One region of the Francisella salina genome, then DNA from elsewhere that is predicted to be linked to it. Evidence: riboswitches for the same ligand, from Rfam matches in the RefSeq annotation. Region 1 holds a riboswitch; the other holds the start of a gene.

Region 1 (3,997 bases):
AAGAGAATATGCTGTAAGAGTTTTTGGTCAACAATTATCAGATGAAACTTTAAGTAAGTTTAAAGAGGGAATACAACTAGAAGATGGCTTAGCCAAGTTTAACAGCATAAAATTTTCTGGTGGTGAAGGAGCAAACCTCTGGTATTATGTAACTTTATCTGAAGGGCGTAATAGAGAGGTTAGAAGAATGTTCGAGGCTGTAGGTGTTACAGTTAGTAGACTTACTAGAGTTAGATTTGGAGATATTGTTCTTCCTAAGTTTGTTGCAAGAGGAAAAACACTAGAACTTAATCCTTCAGAAGTTAATAAACTGAGAAAATCTGTTAAGTTAAAAGAATATAAGTTTCCTAAAAAACTAGTTGAAAGATTAGAGAAAAAATAATGGATTTTGTGCGTCAAGTAGAAGATGTTTTTGATATTGATATCTGGGAGTTGAAGCCAGCATATAGTTCTATAAAACAAACTCAAAGTGAAATCATAGATGAAAATTCTCACGATGCAACAAAAAAAGAGCTCGAAATTATCTACACTAATATGGTAGATAGTTCTAAAATTATAAACATACTTTTAAGTGAAAAATTAGATATTGGTTTTTTAAAACAAGTTGTTAATAGTTTATTTTTTAAGTCCAGTGTATCTATATATAAATCTAATGATATTAAAGATTTTAATGATTTAAAGGGGATTAATCTTTCAGAAAAAGATTTTATCTGTGATGATTGTGAGTTATTAAAGATTCAGAATAAAAAAGCGATATTATCAAATTTATACAAGTATGCAGATTTTAGAGCTTGATATTAGATTTCTAACAAAAACCATTCAGCTAGTAAGAGCTACTGATAAAGATTTTAGCTGGTCAGATAAACAAATCGAAGATTCATTAACTAATGACACCGTTTTAGGTTTAATGATTGATAGTGAGCTTGCTGCTATTGCTATTTTTAACTATATATTTGAAACAGCAGAACTTTTGTATATATGTGTTGATACAGCTACGCAAGGTAGAGGAGTTGCATATAAGCTTTTGAAATATTCAATTAATCATCTTGCCAGGAAAGAAGTTAAAGAAATATTATTAGAAGTCGACATCAATAATACTAAAGCTATATCTTTATATAAAAAAGTCAATTTTATTGAGGTATCATTGCGCAAAAACTATTATAAAAAAGCTAATGGTTATTTCAGTGATGCTTTGATTTACCGATTAAATATATCAAATTAATTTTGCCTATGCTATATTAACGCCTAAAGACAACAGGGGTGCTATCTTACTCGAATAAGATGGCTGAGAAAATAACCCTTTGTACCTGATCTAATTAGTATTAGCGTAGGGAGTTTGTTTGATTATTTTCTATAAATATCATTCAAATTCTTATTATTTAACTTAGAAATAATAGGAGATTAACCGTGGAATATTTAGGTTATATAACTTTAAACATATCATTAGTAATATATTTTATTCATTTTTTACCACAAACCATCCATAATCAGTTCAAGCATAAGACATTTGAAATTAGTCTCTGGACTCATTCGTTAATGATATTTGCTAATTCTTTAGATCTTATATATGCGATAGGGTTTAATATGCAATGGCAATATATCTTAGTTGATATTATTCTTTTAAGCTTTTTAACAGTCCAGCAACTTCAAATCTTAAATGACAGAAGGCAGAGAAATATATTTATACATACTGTGTTTATTTTGTTATTCTTACTGATTGTTATTTATATAGTCAAATTTATATCGCTGAGCCAACAGACTTTGTTATGGAGTGGCTCAATTAGTGGGGTAATATATAATGTATATTGGTTACCTCAGATATATAAAAATTTTCGCCAAAAACAAGCAGAAGGGTTTAGTATATTCTATTTAGGACTTTCTGTACTTAGCCTTATGTGTGATATAAATAGTGCTATATTTTTAGGATGGCCTATCGTATCAATAATAGTTTCTAGTTGCCTATTTATTTTGGTATCTATACAAATTATTCAATATTTCTATTATAAAGGAATGCTTTCAAAGCAAATATTAAATACTTCTATATAACTAGAGTTATAGAACACCACGTGTTTTATGTTAAAATTAGTGATCAGTATTTTTAGAAAAAATTAAAGTATGAAAAAAATTATTAAATTTTTAGTGTGTATATTATCTTTAGGTGCTTGCTCTCTAGTATTTGCATTGGATAATACCTCAAAAACATATACAGCTTATTCAATTGGTGATGCACTGGGTAAAGTTTCACATAAAAGTTTTAGTGCTATGAATCAAGAAATTATTAAAAAAGACTTCATTTCAGGTTTTGATGATACTATTTTAGATCATAAACCTGATATAAACAAAATTTCAGATAAAGATTCTTATGAAGTGGGAATGATTATTGCAACTCAATATAAGTCAAAACTAAAAAAAATGATTGTCATAAACAAACAAAATTGTGAAGAGTTTATTAAAGGTTTTGATGATGGAGCTAATAGTAAAGATCAGTCTTTAACCCCAGAAGATAAAGAGATATTAAAACATTTCAGAATTTCAAAAGATGAGGACAACTAGATAATATCAACTAAATATGGTTGATAAATATATTCTGCTACTTTATTCTTAAATCTAACTAACTCAAAGTCTTAAAATATATAAATAAAATGCAAAGCTTAAAAGATATTCAGAAGTTAATTAAACAAGATATTGAAAATAACAATGAGTTTATAATCAACTCTCTTTCATCAGATGTTGTTCTTATCAATCAAATTAGTCACTATATCATAAATAGTGGTGGCAAAAGACTTAGGCCTTTGTTAGTGATGCTATTTTCTAGAGCTCTAAATTATACTGGCAAAGATCATCTAGCATGTGCTGCAATTATAGAGTTTATTCATACAGCAACTCTTCTACATGATGATGTAGTTGATGATTCGCATCTACGTCGAGGCAAAGAGACAGCTAATAATGTTTTTGGCAATGCTGCAAGTGTATTAACCGGAGATTTTCTATACTCTAGAGCTTTTCAGATGATGGTAGGTTTAGATAATATGCAAATTATGCAAATATTAGCAGATGCTACTAATAAAATATCTGAAGGTGAAGTGCTTCAACTATTAAACGCTAGAAACATTGATTTGACAGAGGAAGATTACACTAATGTCATATACTGTAAAACCGCTAAATTATTTGAAGCATCATGTGAGTTAGCTGGTGTAATTAGTCTTGATAAGCAAAGCTATAGTAAACTTCAAAATAGTATTAAAAACTATGGTGTTTACTTAGGAAATGCATTTCAGATAGCCGATGATGTATTAGATTATGTTTCTGATGCAGAAAGTCTTGGTAAAAATATTGGTGATGATCTTGATGAGGGAAAAATGACCCTACCAACAATTTATGCCCTAGCAAATACTTCAAGTGCTGAACAAAAGAAAATAAAAAATGCCATTGAAAAAGGACATTATGATATAAACGAAATTATTAATATCGTCAAAAGTAGTGGAGCAGTTGAATACTCTTATCAAGTTGCATGTCAATATGCTGATAAAGCAAAAGAATCGATAAGTTTCTTACCAGAATCAGAATATAAGCAAGCTATGATCTTACTGTGTGATTTAGCTGTGAAGAGAAAAAATTAGTTATTATTTAAAATCTTTAAGTGTAATTTCGAAAGCTAACGCTTGATTAGGTCCTATTGTAGCAGGAGCTCTAGTCCCATAAGCTTTGTTGGGAGCACAGTATAATATAAAAGTAGAACCATTAGGCATCTTAGGGATAGCGTCTTTCCAACATTCTATTAGGTTTCTAAGAGGAAAGGTTGCGTTTTCACTTGAGTCAAAACTTGGTCCTATAAGTTTAGCTTCTTTTACATCATTAAGCTTTGATTTGTCGTCTTCATAAGCTATTACTGGTGTTGTTCCTTTGTAAGCAATAGTTACTGTGCTATCTGCAGAAGGTTTTTTACCATCACCTTGTTTAACCATTTGGTAGTAAACACCATCATTTACTTCAACAG
Region 2 (3,997 bases), 280 kb from region 1:
CCCTGTAATTCTGTTTGCTGCTAATGTAACAAAGACTTTTCTAACTCCAGCATGAATTGTAAAATAACTAACGCCTTGTTCAGCTTGTTCAATTAAGGTATCTTTATAGATCTCCCAAGTTAAATCCTCAGCTTTACCATTCACTTTTTCTAAAGCCTGATAAAGAGGAACTGTGCCTATAGGTACGGGACTATTTCTAATAATCCATTCTCTTGTCTGATGAATATGCTTACCTGTAGAGAGATCCATAACAGTATCTGCTCCCCACTTTACTGCTATAACCATTTTTTCAACTTCTTCTAGTGTAGAAGATGTAACTGCCGATGTCCCAATATTAGCATTAACTTTAACCAAGAAATTTCTACCGATTATCATCGGTTCTAATTCTGGATGATTAATATTAGCCGGAATAATAGCTCTACCCGCAGCAACTTCGTCTCTTACAAACTCAGGAGTAATTTCTCTTTGAATATTTGCTCCAAATGATACACCCTGATGTTGATTTGTATACTCAGCATTTAAATGAAAATTAGCTCTTAGAATATTTTCTCTAATTGCTACATAATACATTTCTGGAGTTATAATACCTTTTCTTGCATAATGCATTTGCGAAACATTTTTACCATATTTTGCTTTGATAGGTACATGCCTATTTCTAAAATTCAATTTATCTTCTTTAAATTGAGCATTGGTATAGTCTGATGAGAAACATCCCAAACCTTGTATATCTTCATTTTTTTTGAGCCAACTTAATCTATGTCTAGACAAGCCCTTTTCTATATCAACCGCGTTACCTGAAGAATACTCTCCAGATGAATCATAGACAAAAACATCTGGATTTATACTGATATTACCTTCGATATTTGTATTTGTTTGAGCAATTTTTCTAAAAGGAACTTTTAGTGCTGTACTAAGACATTCAACATAACATTTTTCCGAATTTGGATATTTAATCGTTATTGTTGAGCTTTCTGTATTGGTTTGAATATCTTGATTTCTAGAGTTAGTCATTTCATCTCCTATTTTCAATTCAAACTAGTATAGGCAGATGAAATTAAAGGTATAATTGATACAGTAATAGAATCACAACTATAGCAAATACAACCAAACTACACTTCCTACACTAGTGCTAACTAGATCAGGTTCAAAGGGTTGGAAAATCCTCTCAGCATGATTCGAAAAAAATCATGCACCCCTGTGTTTTCGGTATAAAGTTAATAGTATATCTAAATCAAAGTCAAGTCAGTAACCAGCATTTTCTATTAGTAACTATCTAAACTAACTATTTCAAGATGTTGCATCTGTGTTTGTAAAAACATCTCGCCAACAGATCTAAACTTCAGAGGAATATCTGTAACATAAAATTTATACTCTGGATTAGAATTGTTTTTATTCAAAAGATTATTTTCAACAAGCAGTTGCTGAAGCATCTTACTAGCTTGTAATGATGGGTCTATAAGCTTTACATCAAGAGCTTTAGCGATACTATCTTTGATAATAGGATAATGTGTACAACCCAAAATTAGAGCTTGAATGTTTTTATCGTTAAAATACTCAAGATATTGTTTAGCTACTAATTCAACAACTTCTCCCTCTATAAATCCCTCTTCAATCATAGATACAAAAAGACCACATGAACTACTATAAACTTCTGTGCTAGGATTATTTTTGTGTATTTGTAGTGCGTATGCGTTACTATTGATAGTAGCTGGGGTTGCTATGACACCAACTGTTTTAAGACTATCGACTAAGCTAACTCCAGCACTTATCACATCAATAACAGGAACTGTTTTAGCAATTTCTTGAACGATATCTTTTGCAATAGCCGATATAGTATTACAAGCAATAATTATTGCTTTAACTTCTTGATCAATCAGAAATTTAGCCGTTTGGGCTGCAAACTTTTGAATAGTCGCTCGTGATTTAGTCCCATAAGGTATTCTAGCAATATCACCAAAATATATAATATCCTCATTTGGCAATATATTCATCAAGTTCTTGACGACAGTTAAACCACCAATTCCTGAATCAAAAACACCTATAGGCCTATCGTCAAGCATTACTTTTTCTCTATTTTACGAATTATTTTTCTACGTGAACGCGTAGGCATCTTCTCTAGATATTCTTCTTTTGCTTTAATAAAAGGTATTAGATTTCCTAATGACAAAACTGCTTGATTAGCATCATCTGCAATGAAATTTTCACTTAACTGAGCATCATCGTTTGCAAAAATAACAACAGTCACAACAGGAATACCTTTTATATATATTTTTTGTTTATAAAGGTATGTTTGTAGTACTTTTTTCTGTGCAAATGTTTGCCTAATTGGATTTTTTATTGTTTTTGCATAGACTTTGTTGTTCTGAGAAGTCTTTGATACATTCCATCTCTCGGCCATGTTCTCTACTTCGATATAGCCACGATTATTCTTAACCTCAATTATGTATATACCTTTACGAGATACTGCAATAAAATCAATTTCTCTATTGCCAACTGTGGATTTCTCATCTGGTAAAACCACTCGATTAAATAGTACAAAATTATTGTCTAATTTTTTTAACTCATCTAAAACCGTAGTTTCGCCTTCTGCACCTGAAATGATTATATCTACAGGATTATCATCTTTTGTTATTAAAAAGAAAAATACAAATAGTATAAACGCTAATGTAAATCCAACCTCTAGCGATTGAGTAACAAATTCAACATCTCCTAGATATAGATCAACACCAACTATCAAACCACATAGAATAATAGATGCATATAGACTTTTTTTTGCTCTAATCAGGTAGTTCCTTAACCTAGCCCATGTAAAGCGCAAAAAGAGCCTGTCTTTTTTTAATTTACTTTCAATAGCCATAATACCAATATACTTTGTTTAAAAACGTAAAATTATAAATTAATAAACTTCTGCTTTATTTCCGTTATTTTATCTCTAACTGCCGTTGCCTGCTCGAATTCAAGCTCTTTTGCATAAGCTCTCATTCGTTTTTCTAGAGCTTTGATAACCTTCGAAGCTTCAGTCATACCTAGTATAGCCGAAACATCAACATCATCAACCTTTAAGCGCGAATTATTTTTATAAGCACGCTTTTGCATTTCTGGAGAGCTATCTAACATATCATCTATGCTCTTGATGATTGTTTTAGGAGTTATATTATTTTTCTGATTATATTCGTTTTGAAGATTACGACGTCGTAAAGTTTCATCCATAGCTTTTTTCATAGATTTTGTGACAATATCTGCATACAAAATAGCTCTACCATTTTGATTCCTAGCTACACGTCCAATAGTTTGGATAAGAGATTTCTCAGAGCGCAAAAACCCTTCTTTATCAGCATCAAAAATTAATAAAACTCCAACCTCTGGCATATCAAGACCCTCTCTAAGAAGATTAATACCCACAAGCACATCAAATACACCATGACGTAAATCATGAATAATTTGGACTCTCTCAACAGTATCAATATCAGAGTGTAAATATCTGACATTAACACCATGCTCAGATAGATACTCTGTTAAATTTTCTGCCATTTTTTTTGTTAGAGTCGTTATTAAAATCCTTTCTTCTTTAGCTATAGCCTTATTTATCTCTGATAACGCATCTTCTACTTGTATAGCAACAGGTCTTACAGAAACTTCAGGATCTAATAAACCAGTTGGTCTGATCACTTGTTCTACAGTGTTTTGAGACTTTTCAAGTTCATAATTAGCTGGTGTCGCAGATACATAGATTGTCTGAGGCAACAAATTCTCAAACTCATTAAATTTCAAAGGTCTATTATCCAAAGCAGAAGGCAGTCTAAACCCATAATTAACAAGATTAGACTTACGAGACAAATCCCCTTTGTACATTCCACCAAACTGTGGTAGTGTGACGTGCGACTCATCAACTATGACTAAGGCATTTTCTGGTAGGTAGTCAATCAATGTTGGTGGTGGATCACCAGGAGCTCTACCTGATAACAATCTTGAATAATTTTCGATACCCGTGCAATAG

The links. Region 1 has a riboswitch for thiamine pyrophosphate ahead of F7308_RS07150 (PQ-loop repeat-containing protein). Riboswitches for the same ligand answer to the same signal wherever they lie in the genome.
Region 2: another riboswitch for thiamine pyrophosphate. It lies ahead of thiC (phosphomethylpyrimidine synthase ThiC); the one in region 1 lies ahead of F7308_RS07150 (PQ-loop repeat-containing protein).

Annotation. Positions count from the first base shown of each region.
Region 1 is NC_015696.1:1,458,783-1,462,779, reverse strand. Features, by position in the region: gene rluB (23S rRNA pseudouridine(2605) synthase RluB) at 1-382, shown strand, start outside; gene F7308_RS07160 (hypothetical protein) at 382-795, shown strand; gene F7308_RS07155 (GNAT family N-acetyltransferase) at 776-1,222, shown strand; TPP riboswitch at 1,247-1,352, shown strand; gene F7308_RS07150 (PQ-loop repeat-containing protein) at 1,408-2,046, shown strand; gene F7308_RS07145 (hypothetical protein) at 2,116-2,553, shown strand; gene F7308_RS07140 (polyprenyl synthetase family protein) at 2,643-3,620, shown strand; gene F7308_RS07135 (FKBP-type peptidyl-prolyl cis-trans isomerase N-terminal domain-containing protein) at 3,624-3,997, opposite strand, start outside.
Region 2 is NC_015696.1:1,180,499-1,184,495, reverse strand. Features, by position in the region: gene thiC (phosphomethylpyrimidine synthase ThiC) at 1-1,011, opposite strand, end outside; TPP riboswitch at 1,099-1,207, opposite strand; gene murI (glutamate racemase) at 1,263-2,060, opposite strand; gene F7308_RS05770 (nuclease-related domain-containing protein) at 2,060-2,857, opposite strand; gene uvrB (excinuclease ABC subunit UvrB) at 2,890-3,997, opposite strand, start outside.